Regions from separate parts of the Brevibacillus sp. HD3.3A genome, predicted to be linked through region 2. Evidence: riboswitches for the same ligand, from Rfam matches in the RefSeq annotation. Region 2 holds a riboswitch; each other region holds the start of a gene.

Region 1 (4,738 bases), 750 kb from region 2:
AAGGAGATATGGCAGAAACTCACGTACAGACTGTGACCTGGAAAGTAAAAGATGAAGAAGTAGTCTCTCCTTGGCGGGAAGCGTGGAGGGCGTTGCGCAAGAACAAGCTGGCGATGGTCGGATTGGCGATTATCCTGTTTTTCGTGGCGGTCGCTGTGTTTGCTCCGATGATCGCGCCGTATCCTTACGATGAAGGCGAGCTGGTCATGAAAAACAAGCCGCCATCGGGGGAGCACTGGTTTGGAACGGATTACAACGGGCGGGACGTGTTCAGCCGCGTCGTGTACGGGGCGCGCATTTCCTTGTGGGTAGGCACCTTTTCCGTCATCGGCTCGGTCGTCGCCGGAACGATTCTCGGCTTGCTCGCCGGATTTTACGGCAAATGGATTGACACGCTGATCTCCCGCATTTTTGATATTATGCTGGCGTTCCCAAGCATCCTGTTGGCGATTGCGATTGTCGCGATTTTGGGGCCGTCTTTGCAAAACGCGCTGTTGGCGATTGCCATTATCAACATTCCGACTTTTGGACGTCTGGTTCGCTCGCGGGTTCTCAGCTTGAAGGAAGAAGAGTTCGTCATGGCGGCGCGCGCGATCGGGATGAAAGATTCCCGGATCATTATGCAGCACATTTTGCCGAACAGCCTGGCTCCGATCATCGTGACAGGGACGATGGGGATTGCTACTGCGATCATTGAAGCGGCGGCACTCGGCTTCCTTGGACTCGGTGCGCAGCCACCGGAGCCTGAGTGGGGGAAAATGCTTTCCGATTCCCGTCAATACATTCAAAAAGCGCCGTGGACGGTTATTTTTCCCGGACTGTCGATCATGTTGACCGTACTTGGCTTCAACCTGATTGGCGACGGCTTGCGGGATGCGCTTGATCCACGGATGAAAAATTAGTTGTAGTGCGAAGGGCAGTAGGGACACAAGCGTCCAGGCTGCCCCTTTTTTCGCGTCTGCTGGCTTATTTTCTTTGGGCATATGCTGGAGGATTCATGAGAGAATTTTCCGCTTCTCTCTTCTTTTTTAGGCAGGAAAATGGTATTCTCAGGGGTAGAATATTGTCGAAAGAGAAGGTGACGCAGTTGTTCCAGGAGCGTATTTCGAAGCTGCACGATTTTTTGGCAAACCATGAGTTAGACGCGGTATTGATCACTTCTCCCAAGCATGTTTACTATTTGACCGGGTTTTTTACTGATCCGCACGAGCGTTTTATGGGGCTGATCATTCCGGCCCAAGGCGAGCCTTCGCTGATTGTGCCTGCCCTTGATCGGGAAGCGGCGGCGGCAGCATCGTTTGTTCAGACGATTCTTACACATACGGATACGGACAATCCGTACGAGATTCTCAAGCAGGCGTTGCCAGCGGGCTTGTCCAAGCTGGGCATCGAGAAAAGCCACATGACCGTAGAGCGCTTCGAAGCCATGGGACAAGCCGTCGGTGCGCAGAGCTACACCGATGTGGAAGAACCGCTTCGTGAAATGCGCCTGATCAAATCGGCAGATGAAGTTGCCCGTTTGAAAAATGCGGTTCAACTGATCGAAGATACGCTTGGCGAGACGTTGAAAAAATTCAAAGTCGGTCAGACCGAAATGGAGATTGTCGCGGAACTGGAATTTCAGATGAAGCGTCTGGGAGCAGATGGCCCATCCTTTTCCACGATGGTACTGGCAGGCGAAAAATCGGCATTGCCGCATGGAACGCCAGGGTCGCGCCAGGTGCAGGAAGGCGATTTGCTGCTGTTTGACATCGGCGTAGCAGCTGATGGTTACGTTTCCGATATTACCCGCACGTTTGCCGTCGGGGAAGTCAGCGAACAACTGCGCGAAATTTACGAGACAGTGCTTGCGGCGAATGAGGCGGCGATTGCAGAGGTTCGTCCAGGCGTGACTTTTGCCCATCTCGACAAGACCGCTCGCGACTTGATTGCGGCGCGGGGCTATGGCGAATACTTCATGCACCGACTGGGACACGGTTTGGGCATGGATGTGCACGAATACCCGTCCGTACATGGTCAAAATCAGGAAACGCTTCGCCCAGGCATGGTGTTCACCATCGAGCCAGGCGTTTACGTACCGGGAGTAGGCGGCGTGCGCATTGAAGACGATGTGCTCGTAACCGAATCAGGCGTGGAAGTATTGAGCAAGTTCCCGAAACAATTGACTGTGATTGGCTAACGATCACGAAACACACAATTTCATATGAATCTGATGGTGCTGGCTGGAATTGTTTGGTTCCGCCAGCTTAATAGGGAAGTCCGGTGAAAATCCGGCGCGGTCCCGCCACTGTAAACGAGGAGTGCCTAGTACGCAGCAACCACTGTTTTTCGCGAGACGAAAAATGGGAAGGGAACTAGGCATGTTGATTCGTGAGCCAGGAGACCTGCCATGAGATCATTTGCAATCGACCCACGAGGATGGGACAGATGTAGAAGCAATCTTTAGAAAAGGCGCTCCACAAACGCTGGATCTATAGATATGTCTGCGTATGTCGAGCACCTCCCGATTGGAAAACTGGGGGGTGCTTTTTTCTATGGGTATCATCGTGGCAGCAACACGTGGAGAGGGGGAGATGCCATTTCCTGTATTGCCAAACGGAGCGGCTTTCCGTATAGTGTAGATGTAATTCGTAATAATTACGATTTACATATCAATTGTTTTCATCGCACAGAGAACATGAAAAGAAGAGAGGGTAACAAAACAAATGAATAAAACACCTAAGAAAAAGAAAGCCTTGCAAGGATTTTGGTTCGCGTCTGTGACTGCAATCATGCTGCTCATGTCTGCGTGTGGTTCCGCAACACCGGCAGCCCCTGAACAAGCTGCTACCAAGCCAGGCTCGGAGCAAGCTGCTCAGCCAGCCGCTGGCGAAAACAAGCCAGTGACAATCGTCAACAACGGCATCGAAATGACTTATCCGGAAGCACCAAAACGCGCTGTCACCATGAACCAGCACGTGACGGAAATTATGCTCGCTCTCGGTCTGGCTGACAAAATGGCCGGGACTGCGTATTTGGACGATCAAATTTTGCCTGAGTTGAAAGCTGACTACGACAGAGTGCCTGTGCTGTCCGACAAGTACCCGACGAAAGAAGTGCTGATGGCTGCCAACCCTGACTTTGTGTATGCAGGCTGGAAAAGCGCCTTTGGCGATAAAGGTGTAGGCTCGATGGAGGAGTTGGAGAAAGCAGGGGTCAAATCGTACCTGCAAGAGTCTTCCAACAAGCCGGGCCCGACTATTGACGACGTATTCGCTGACATTGCAAACATCGGCCGCATTTTCCGCGTGGAAGACAAGGCGAACGAACTGATTGGCAAAATGAAAGCGGAAATGGAACAAACGACAAGCAAAATCGGTACCGTGGACAAGCCGCTCAGCGTGTTTGTGTACGATAGCGGAGAAGATCAGCCGTTCACAGCTGCAAACAACTACATGACTGCCCTGATCAAGGCGGCAGGCGGCAAAAACGTGTTTGACGACATTCAAAAAGGCTGGGCAACGGTGAGCTGGGAAGAAGTCGTGAACCGCAAGCCTGACGTTATCGTTGTCGTGGATTACGGCGACAAAACGATTGATCAGAAGAAAGAGTTTTTGCTCGCCAAAAAGGAACTGGCTGACTTGCCAGCGATTCAAAACAAACGTTTGATTGTATTGCCACTGTCCGCAGCTTCCGAAGGGGTACGCGCACCGATCGCGCTGAAAATCCTCGGCGAAGGACTGTACCCGGATAAATTCAAATAAAGAACGGCTGCTTAATTAAGGAGGGAACGGCCCTGCATAAGATCAAGATGCCCTTCATCATCGTTGCCCTGCTGATCGGGTTGCTCGTCTCGATTACGTTTGCGGTAACACTCGGCTCGGTGGAAATCAAACCAGCGACAGTATGGAAAATTGCCTTATCGAATCTTCCGCTGACCAATCAGTGGATCGAAGTGGATTGGTCAAAAGGAGAGCAGACAATTATCTGGGATATTCGGTTTCCCCGTGTCCTGTTGGGGGCAGTTGTCGGGGCTGGTCTATCTGTTGTGGGGGTTGCGATTCAGTCTCTCGTTCGCAACTCCCTGGCAGATCCGTACATATTAGGCGTTTCCTCGGGAGCATCGGCTGGAGCGACTTTGGTGATTTTGTTCGGAGCATTCAGCATGTACGGACAATTCGCCCTGTCGTTTGGCGCTTTCACAGGGGCGCTTGTCTCGATCCTGCTTATTTTTACTTTGTCGCGAATCGGCGGGCAAAACTCGACCGTACGCTTGCTCATGGCGGGGATTGCCATTTCTGCGATTTTGTCGGCGATTACCAGTTTGATCATTTTTTCTGCGCCAAACGAACACGGCATCCGCTCCGTGTTGTTCTGGATGAGCGGCAGTCTCGCGGGCGGCAAGTGGGAGTATTTGACCATCCCGACATTGATCGTGGTCATTTGTCTGATCGTGCTGCTGGCGCAGTATCGTTCGTTGAATGCGATGCTGATGGGCGAGGAGTCTGCCGGGACGCTTGGGGTCAACACGGTGCAATTTCGCAAGCTGCTGTTGGTCATTACGGCCCTGCTCACGGGAGTCATCGTCTCGATCAGCGGAGCGATCGGATTTGTCGGTTTGATGATGCCGCATATCGTGCGGGTTATCGTCGGTTCCGATCACCGACGCGTCTTGCCCGTCAGCGCCTTGCTGGGAGCGATTTTTCTGATCTGGGCGGACGTGATTGCCCGGCTTGCTTTTGCCCCGGAGGAGCTTCCT
Region 2 (4,738 bases):
CGATTGAAGAGCTGCCGCAGATCAACAAGGTGTTGTCCCTCCAGTAAGCCGAAAAAGAGCAGAAATGCGTGCATGACCGCTCATATGTTTCGTATGGGCGGTTTTTTGCGTGCGTGGAGCGGTTGTTGGCCGGTTTTGGGAAAAGAAAAAGCTGCCCTGGTTAGCAGGCAGCGGTTTTGGAAGCGAAGCGGATCGCGTGGCTGATCAGGACGTGCAAGACAGAGGTGTGATTTTCGTCCGGGAATTGACGGAACGTGGCTTGTATCTGACCTGTGCCGAGAGCGGACAGCCTTTTTGCCATGGCCTCAGCTTTGACGTTGACGTGGAAGCGCCCGTCGTTCTCCAGTTCCCCGATCGTCAGGAGCGCTCTGACTTTCAGCTCGTCTGTAAGCCGTTCAGGCAAGCGCCGCTCTTCTTCGAGCAGGACGCTTTCGTTCCAGTGAATGGACGGGCTGCCGGCGATATAGCATTGGTACTCGTGCGGCCGCGTCAACAGGGCGTGCAGCACCAGCAAGCCGCCGAGAGAATGACCGAAGATCGTCTGGCGGGTACGATCGATAGGAAAATCTTTTTCGATAGCAGGCTTCACCGTTTTCTCGATAAACGAAAGAAACCTTTCGGCGCCGCCCATTTCCGGCCATTCTCCGCCGCGCGGATGAGCGGGCAGCTCGTCTTGCGGAACGACATGCGTGAAGTCGTAGTAGCGGGACGGATGGAAAGGCGCTTCCGTCGGATAGCCGATGCCGACGACGATGGCTGGTTGCACGCCTGTTTTTTCAGGAGCGCGGCATTGCAGGCGAATGGCTTCGGTCATCGTGCCGAAAACCGAGTTGGCGTCCAGCAAATAGATGACAGGAAAGCCTGTTGGCGGCGGGGCTGTGTCTGGCGTGCTCACAAATAGGTGGAACGTACGATCGTTGTATGTTATTTTTCTCGTTTGGGAACGGGGAATCGCTACTGCCTCGTAAGTCGTACTGTCCATCATGGGTCACTCTCCATTCGTCCGTAGGCGTCAACTTTTATGTACACGAAACCTATTATATGGACGAAAACCAGAGATTGGCAATAGAGAAATGAGAGAGATTATCACTACGAAAATTGAACATGCCAAGCTTGACTCCTACGATATATTGAGGTAAAGTAAGTTTTACCAACTACATATTGATGCGGACAGGTGTTTACCACGCTATATTTGGTAGACTTAATAGGGAAGTCGGTGAGATTCCGACGCGGTCCCGCCACTGTGATGAGAGAGTTCCATTTGCTTGTGATCGCCACTGATTGAGCCAATCGGGAAGGCCAAATGGAGCAATGACCCCAAGCCAGGAGACCTGCCTGACTGCAAGCACTGTGTAACCTACGGAAGATAGGGAAGTGTTCGAGCGCTCCATTCGTTTGTCATGCTGAATGGATACGATGGGAATCATCATGCGCATTCGACATTTTGGCGTCGAATGCGCTTTTACTTTGGCTAAAAAGTATACAATTGCAGTAAAGGATGAGGGACATGATAATCGCTTTTGATTCAAAAACAGGAAACGTGAGACGATTCGTAAACAAAATCGATCTGCCGCGCGTGGAAATCGATCCGGAGATGGTGCTAGACGAGCCGTTCATCCTGGTGACGTACACGACAGGCTTCGGGCAGGTGCCAGAGAAGGTGGACCGTTTCCTGAAGCGAAATCATGTCTATTTGCGCGGAGTGTCTGCCAGCGGCAATCGCAACTGGGGCACCAGCTTTGCCAAAAGCGCAGATACAATCGCGATCCAGTATGGCGTTCCGGTGATTTCCAAGTTTGAATTGTCCGGTACCGGCCGTGACGTGGAACAATTTACGAGTGGGGTGGCAGCAATTGCGGCACATTGAATTGAACAACCAACTAATGCAGCGTGGAAACGACGGGTTTTACCAATTGGAAAAAGACAGAGAGGCAGTCGCCGTCTTCATGGAGGAAGTGCAGGCGAAGACCATGACCTTCAACAGTGTCAAAGAGCGGATGGACTATTTGATCCAGCATGATTTTTATGAAAATGTGTATGAGGACTACACCGTTGAACAGGTCGACGAAGTTTTCCGACTGGCGCATGACACTGGTTTTCAATTCGCGTCGTACATGGCCATCTCCAAGTTTTACAAAGACTACGCTCTGAAAACGGACGACAAGTCCACGTATTTGGAGCAGTACCCGGATCGGGTAGCGATTGTTGCTCTCTCGCTCGGCCGCGGAGACTTCGAGCTTGCGAAGCGCCTGACTGTTTCCATGATGGAACAGCGTCTCCAGCCGGCTACACCGACATTCCTCAATGCAGGGAAAAGCCGCCGCGGGGAAATGGTCTCCTGCTTCTTGCTGGAAATGGACGACTCCCTGAACTCGATCAACTACGTGCTCGGAACTTGCATGCAGCTCTCGAAAATCGGCGGCGGCGTAGCGGTCAATCTGTCCAAGCTTCGCGGGCGGGGAGAGCCGATCAAAGGCGTCGAGGGCGCAGCCAAAGGCGTCATGCCTGTACTCAAGCTTTTGGAAGATGCGTTTTCCTACGCCGACCAGATGGGACAGCGCAAAGGCTCCGGGGCAGCTTATTACAACATTTTTGGCTGGGACATCAACGAGTTTCTCGATTGCAAAAAGATCAACGCTGACGAAAAATCGCGGATCAAGACATTGTCGATCGGCCTGATTGTGCCGAATGTGTTTTACAAGCTGGCAGAGGAGAACAAGCCTCTGACCGTGTTCGCTCCTTACTCGGTCTACAAGGAATACGGCGTTCATCTGGATGATCTGGATCTCGATCAGATGTACGACGAGTTGGTCGCAAACGAGCGCATCAAGAAAAAGATCGTCATGAGCGCCCGCGAGATGCTTACCAAGATCGCGATGATCCAGATGGAATCGGGCTATCCGTACATCATGAACAAGACGAATGCGAACAAAAACCACGCGCTCAAAGATATTGGAGCGGTCAAAATGTCCAACCTGTGCACGGAAATTTTCCAGTTGCAGGAGACTACTACGATCACGAATTACGGCGAGGAAGACATTATCCGCCGCGACATCAGCTGCAATCTGGCTTCCCTGAACATCGTCAACGTGATGGAGCACAAAAAAATCCGTGAATCCGTGCGCGAAGGCATCGAAGCGATTACGTCCGTCAGCGATGTAACCCGTGTGGAAAATGCGCCGGGCGTGCAAAAAGCGAACCGCGAGCTGCACTCTGTCGGATTGGGGGCGATGAACCTCAACGGCTACCTCGCGAAAAACAAAATCGCGTATGAGAGTGAAGAAGCAAAAGATTTTGCCCGCACGTTCTTCATGATGATGAACTTTTACTCGCTGGAGATGAGCGCCGAGATTGCCAAGGCAAAAGGGGAAACCTTCATGGGCTTTGAGCAGTCGGAGTACGCCAAGGGCACTTATTTTGACAAATATCTCGCAACCGATTACCGTCCGCGTACGGAAAAAGGCAAGCAGCTGTTCGAGGGCGTGCACATTCCGACGCCAGAGGACTGGGCTTCTCTCAAGCAAAAAGTGCAGGAGAACGGGCTGTATCACGCCTATCGTCTGGCGATTGCTCCGACACAGAGCATTTCCTACATCCAGAATGCGACATCGAGCGTAATGCCGATCGTGGAGCATATCGAGACGAGAACGTATGCGAACTCGACCACGTATTACCCGATGCCGTACTTGACGCAAGAGAACTATTTTTACTACAAGTCTGCCTATGTGATCGACCAGTTCAAAGTCATCGATCTGATTGCCGAAATCCAGGAGCATGTGGATCAAGGGATTTCTACCGTGCTGCACGTCAACAGCAACATCTCGACAAGAGAGCTGGCTCGCTACTATATTTACGCGGCGAAAAAAGGCTTGAAGTCGCTCTACTACACGCGCACCAAGCATCTGACGGTAGAAGAGTGCATTAGCTGCGCCGTTTAACAACAGATGTAGGTCATTGGAACAAGTTGATAGAGAAGAGGAACGCCTTATGAAAGCAGTCAATTGGAACAGGCCGGACGACGATTTTACGATGACGTTTTGGAATCAGAACATCATGCAGTTCTGGACCGATGACGAGATTCCGCTGTCGGACGACAAAATGTCCTGGATGGAGCTGAGCGCTACCGAGCGGGACACGTATAAAAAAGTGCTCGGTGGCCTTACCTTGCTCGATACGGTGCAAGGCGGCGTCGGGATGCCGAAAATCATGGAGCATGTGGACGGATTGCAGCGAAAAGCCGTCCTGGCTTTCATGGGCATGATGGAGCAAATTCACGCCAAGTCTTACAGCAGCATTTTCACGACTTTGGCTGCCACCGAAGAAATCGACGAGATTTTTGCCTGGGTGGAGCGCAATCCGCATCTGCAAAAGAAAGCGGCGTTGATCTCGCAACGCTATCAAAGCATCGAGACAGCGAAAGACTTGTACATGGCGATGGTTGCCTCTGTTTTTCTGGAAAGCTATTTGTTTTACAGCGGCTTCTTCTACCCGCTCTTTTTGGCTGGACAGGGCAAGATGACGAGCAGTGGCGAGATCATCGACCTGATTGTGCGCGACGAAAGCATTCACGGACTGTACGTCGGCGTGCTTGCGCAAGAAGTGTATCAACGCCTCAGCGTCGTCGAGCAGACAGCTGTGAAAGAGGAGCTGTACGCGTTGCTGCACGAGCTGCATGAGAACGAAGAGGCGTATACCGTGTCTCTATATACGGAAATTGGCTTGGCGGACGAAGTGCTGG
Region 3 (4,738 bases), 1.6 Mb from region 2:
AGCGGCTGTCGCGATAACAATCAGATTGCGCTCGGCGTTCCAATCGATCCGGGCGTCAAATGATTCGCTGATAAAACGGAGCGGCACCATTGTCCGGCCATTGCGGAGCGCAGCTGCCGTATCCAGCTGGACTTGCTTGCCGTTCACGTGCGCAATGCTTTGACCGACCGTCAGCCTGATCGTGGTTGTCGCGTTTTGCAGCGTAACCTGTCCGGTTTTTGCATCCCATTGCGTGCGCAGCCCGAGCTTTTCAGCCACGAATCTGACGGGCACCAGCGTACGTTGCGAGCGTGCGTCTACATACGGCTGGACGTCGGGAAAGGCGACAGCTTGCCCGTTTACCGTGACGTCGACGGGCTGTGCGCAGACAGGAGTGCCGAAGGAAACAGCGCTTTGCAGTACAGCCAGCGCCATGATTTGCTGAATTTTTTTCATCTGTCATGTCCTCAATGTTTTTCATTTCAGGCAGGTGCTGTCTTATTGTACTATGGGGTTGTTTTCCAGTGCCTGATCGAAAGGATGCAAGGCCAAACAGACCGCCTGTGAAGAAACTCCTATTTTTCGGGAGAGCCTTTACAACCTATGGCAAACAGGATAATATGTATAAAAATGACAAAAGGAACAAAAAAATCAGGCTATTGTACACCTTCCTTCTACTCAACTTGGATATTAGGGGTACTGCTTTCCTGATTTTTTTTATTGCTGCCGATGAAAAATCAAATCTACCTTCGCCGGAAAAACAAACTGATTGTGAAAGCGGGACAGCATGAATTGCCTGTCGCTTACTTGGCTGCGGCCTTGCGCAATATGGAGAGCTTGGGCTACACGTTTTCCCTGGAGCTGATCGAGCGAATCCGCACGCTGTCCGAAGCGGAATTTTTCCCGCTCTACTCGGAGGTAGTGAGAGTTTTAAAAGACATGGTCGGTGCCTCCAGGCGCTTCAAGCCTTTTTATCCGAATTTCCCGCGCCAGGTCATGGAAGCGAGCGACGGGGAACTGTACCTCCAGGCGATTATCCATTACTTGACGTGGCAGCTTCCCGTGCATGAAGTGAAAAAGCGGCTGCCGCTCCTGAAAGAATCCCGTTTGAAAGTGATTCAACTGGGAACGGACGAAGAGCTGCTGCAAATAGGCATGAACATGCTGCGGGCGAACAGTTCGCTCTCCGCTCAGGACAAGGAAGACTTGAAAGGCTTGATTCACGGTTGCAAAGGGATTGCGGAAGCTTTGCCGCCGGAAATCCCGCACAAGGAAAATGCCGCTGTCGTGGCGAGCATGTTGCTTCGGGCCGACAAAATGCCGCCTGACTTTTTGGCGAAATATTGCAAGACGTCGACAGATGTTCTGCGACTGGCGGCGGCTCTGTCCGACGGGGATGTCAGCCTGGCTGCCCCTGCGAAGTTTCGCAAGTTCAGACGGGCCGAGCGCAGGCTGTTGCTTCGATTGCTGGAAGCAAGCCCGAACCTGGCGGAAGACATGCAGCGCTATAAAAACCGCTGGATTCGCCTCGGGGAGATTTTGCATCCTTTTGAATACAAAGACCGTTATCCGCGGGCAGCGGAAGCGTTTGATATTTTGCGCAACAATCGGCGCATCGAGACTTTCAACAGTCAGGTCGAGCTGGCGATCCTGGCGTGCGATATAAAAGAAGCGACCAGATTGCTGATGCAACGGCCAGGTGAATTTGCCCGACGGCTGGATCACATGCTTCGCTTGACGGAAGCGGGCGATCAGGTGTTGCGCTCCTTTGAGCAGATAGCGACTTCTGTATCGACCCCCGTCCTTTTGCAGGTGATGAATCACTTTGACAAGCGGGAGCGATACGGTGAGTGGCGAACGTTCTTTCCAAAAGGAGAAGTGGCAAAAGTACAGGCGATCCCCAATGCGCTTCCACGGCTGGCGGATGAACAGCGCGCGCGTGCAGCCGGGATATGTCGCGAGGTGTTGATTCAGCGCTTTTCTGCCTTGCCTGCTCTCGGAAAAGTTTATATCGACCCGCAATTGCACGAGCAACTGGTGCCTTTTTCCCAAAGATCGGCAAGCAAGGCGTTGCGCACGATAGCGCGCGGCTCCAGACTGCCGATCCCCGAGGGGAGCACGATCCGCTTTTTCACCTGGTGGAAGGAAGGGATCGTCAACGATGTCCCTACCGGGCGGGTAGATATCGATTTGTCCGCTGTCCTGTATGACGAGAAGTGGACGTACATGGAGCATGTGTCCTACACCAATTTGCGGTCCGCGAAGTATCGCGCCTGCCATAGCGGCGATGTCGTACAGGCGCCGAACGGAGCGTGCGAGTTCATCGATGTCGATATCGAGTCAGTGCTTCGATACGGCGGGCGCTATGTCGTGATGTCACTGAACTCGTTTACGAGCCAGCCGTATTGCGATTTGCCGGAGTGCTTCGCAGGCTGGATGATCCGCAGTCAGCCCGAGTCCGGCGAAGTTTTTGAACCGTTGACAGTTCAGGATAAAGCCGACATCGCTGCCCGTTCGACGATCTGCCTCCCGGTCATTCTCGATCTGGCAGAGCGAAAAGTCATTTGGACGGACATCGCGCTGCGTTCGCATCCGCGCTTCGTCAACAACGTAGAGGCAAATGGCGGCGGTATCGAATGGATGGGCCGCGCGCTGACGACACTTGTGAAGCCGACCTTGCACGAGCTGTTCACCCTGCACGCACAGGCGAGAGGGACGATTACCGACCGGATGGAGGAAGCAGACACGGTTTTTTCCATGGAAGAGGGGATTACCCCGTTTGACATGGAAGTGATCTTGGCTGATTTCCTCGCTGGTTAATGATGGGAAGTTTAAAAGTCAGCTCAGGCTGGCTTTTTTCGTTGTTTGCAAGAATCGCTCCCTCGGATTTTCCGTGTTTTTCCATTTTCCCTCTCCGATTTGCAGCTTTTGCTTGAATCCACGGTAGCATTTGCTATTATTAAAACAAGTGAGTGTTATTGAAATGAATGAACGACATTTGAATAGGATAGAAAACAGGTCCTTGTGTTTTTGCGAGTGCTTATTTCGTGAAAGACAGGGTTAAAAGGGAAGTTTGGTGAAATGCCAACGCGGTCCCGCCACTGTAAAAGAGTAGCTCTTCTTCCTGGCAACGGCGCCATCCACTGCCCCACTACGAGGCGGGAAGGAGAAGAAGAGTGATGATCCTTGAGCCAGGAAACCTGCCTGTTTTGGTGTATGCACTGTTTTCCTTCGGGTCAAAGGAAGAGGTGAGGATTGTTTTTGTCAGCTATCCGCGCTTTGTTTTCCTTCTAGATTTTGGAAAACAAAGCGTTTTTTTGTGCGCCTGACAAGCAATCGCTGACACTTTTTGGACTGGACAATGGGGTCCCCGAAAAGTACCTGAAAAGGGCTGGAGAAAACTATCCTTTTTTAGGTAACTGACGGGGGCCCTGAAAAGTATGTAGGGTCAAAATGACAGCAAGGTCTTCACTTCAATCTGGGGGTGTGCGTTGTGAGCAATAAACGTGGACTGTTTTTGGTCTATACCGGAGACGGAAAAGGAAAGACGACAGCAGCGGTGGGCCTGGCTGTACGGGCGACCGGGCGGGGGAAAAAGGTGATTATGATTCAGTTCATCAAGTCGCCTGAGCGGACGTATGGAGAGAAAATCATTTTTGACAAGCTCGGCATCGAGATCGTGCAAAAGGGCGTAGGCTTTACGTGGACGAAGACGCCAGAGGAGCATCGGGAAGCGCTCAAGGAGGCGTGGGCTTTTGCCCGGGAAAAGCTGTCTTCGGGAGCGTATGACGTCGTGATTTTGGACGAGCTGAACAACGCGCTGGCGATCGATCGTTTTCCCATTGACGATGTGCTGCCGCTGTCGGATGTTTTGGAAGCGATTCAAAACAGGCCGAGCCATGTGCATCTGGTCGTGACGGGGCGGAGCGCCAAGCAGGAAGTGATGGACATGGCTGATCTGGTGACAGAAATGAAGCCGCTCAAGCATTACTATGACGAAGGAATACCAGCAGTGCTGGGGGTAGAATTTTAATGAACGTGCTGGAAACGTATGGTCACGGTGGCGACTTGCTGACCGCCTCGCAACGCTTTGGCGTAAAGCCTGGAGAGTTTCTCGATTTCAGCGCCAATATCAATCCGCTCGGCATGCCGGAACGGGTCAGGGACATGCTGCTGGATTCGCTGTCTGCGGTGTTGCGCTATCCGGACCCGGGACACCGCGAGTTTCGCCAGGCGCTGGCGAAGCGTCTCGGACTGCCGGAAGCATATCTTTTGCCAGCCAATGGAGCGGCGGAAGCGATGGCTTTGGCGATTCTCGGGCTGCAACCAGAGACAGTCGGCGTCGTGTATCCGTGCTTTTCGGAATATGCAGAGCTTTCCGAGCAGTTTGGCGCGCGTGTCATTGGTTGCTACGGAAAAGCAGAGAACGGCTACAAGCCGGATCATGCCGAGCTGTACAAGCTGTTTGAACAGGCTGATCTCGTATTTGTCGGCTCGCCGAACAACCCGACCGGGATCTTGTACGAGCCGCAGGAGCTGTTGCAAATGGCGGACTGGGCGGCAGAGACAGGCACCTGGCTGGTCGTGGACGAAGCTTTTCTCGATTTCGTGGCGGAAGAACGGCAATTTACGCTGGCGAGTCGCCTGGAGAGCTTTCCTCGGGTCATTTTGATGCGGTCGATGACGAAAATGTATGCGATTCCCGGTCTGCGTCTGGGATACGCGATCGCCCATCCGGACGCGATCGCCAACATGCGGC

Evidence for each region. A riboswitch is a leader RNA that binds a small molecule or an ion and turns the genes downstream of it on or off. The one in region 2 is predicted to bind cobalamin.
Region 1: linked by a shared signal. The riboswitch ahead of HP435_RS10445 (ABC transporter substrate-binding protein) and the one ahead of nrdI (class Ib ribonucleoside-diphosphate reductase assembly flavoprotein NrdI) in region 2 are both predicted to bind cobalamin.
Region 3: linked by a shared signal. The riboswitch ahead of cobO (cob(I)yrinic acid a,c-diamide adenosyltransferase) and the one ahead of nrdI (class Ib ribonucleoside-diphosphate reductase assembly flavoprotein NrdI) in region 2 are both predicted to bind cobalamin.

The regions. Positions count from the first base shown of each region.
Region 1 is NZ_CP085874.1:2,130,857-2,135,594, forward strand. Features, by position in the region: gene HP435_RS10435 (ABC transporter permease) at 9-902, shown strand; gene HP435_RS10440 (M24 family metallopeptidase) at 1,088-2,179, shown strand; cobalamin riboswitch at 2,197-2,407, shown strand; gene HP435_RS10445 (ABC transporter substrate-binding protein) at 2,706-3,743, shown strand; gene HP435_RS10450 (FecCD family ABC transporter permease) at 3,791-4,738, shown strand, end outside.
Region 2 is NZ_CP085874.1:2,877,207-2,881,944, forward strand. Features, by position in the region: gene HP435_RS14185 (ACT domain-containing protein) at 1-47, shown strand, start outside; gene HP435_RS14190 (alpha/beta hydrolase) at 161-982, opposite strand; cobalamin riboswitch at 1,156-1,354, shown strand; gene nrdI (class Ib ribonucleoside-diphosphate reductase assembly flavoprotein NrdI) at 1,508-1,867, shown strand; gene nrdE (class 1b ribonucleoside-diphosphate reductase subunit alpha) at 1,854-3,938, shown strand; gene nrdF (class 1b ribonucleoside-diphosphate reductase subunit beta) at 3,988-4,738, shown strand, end outside.
Region 3 is NZ_CP085874.1:1,241,721-1,246,458, forward strand. Features, by position in the region: gene HP435_RS06260 (copper amine oxidase N-terminal domain-containing protein) at 1-435, opposite strand, end outside; gene HP435_RS06265 (TerD family protein) at 709-2,799, shown strand; cobalamin riboswitch at 2,979-3,202, shown strand; gene cobO (cob(I)yrinic acid a,c-diamide adenosyltransferase) at 3,473-4,012, shown strand; gene cobD (threonine-phosphate decarboxylase CobD) at 4,012-4,738, shown strand, end outside.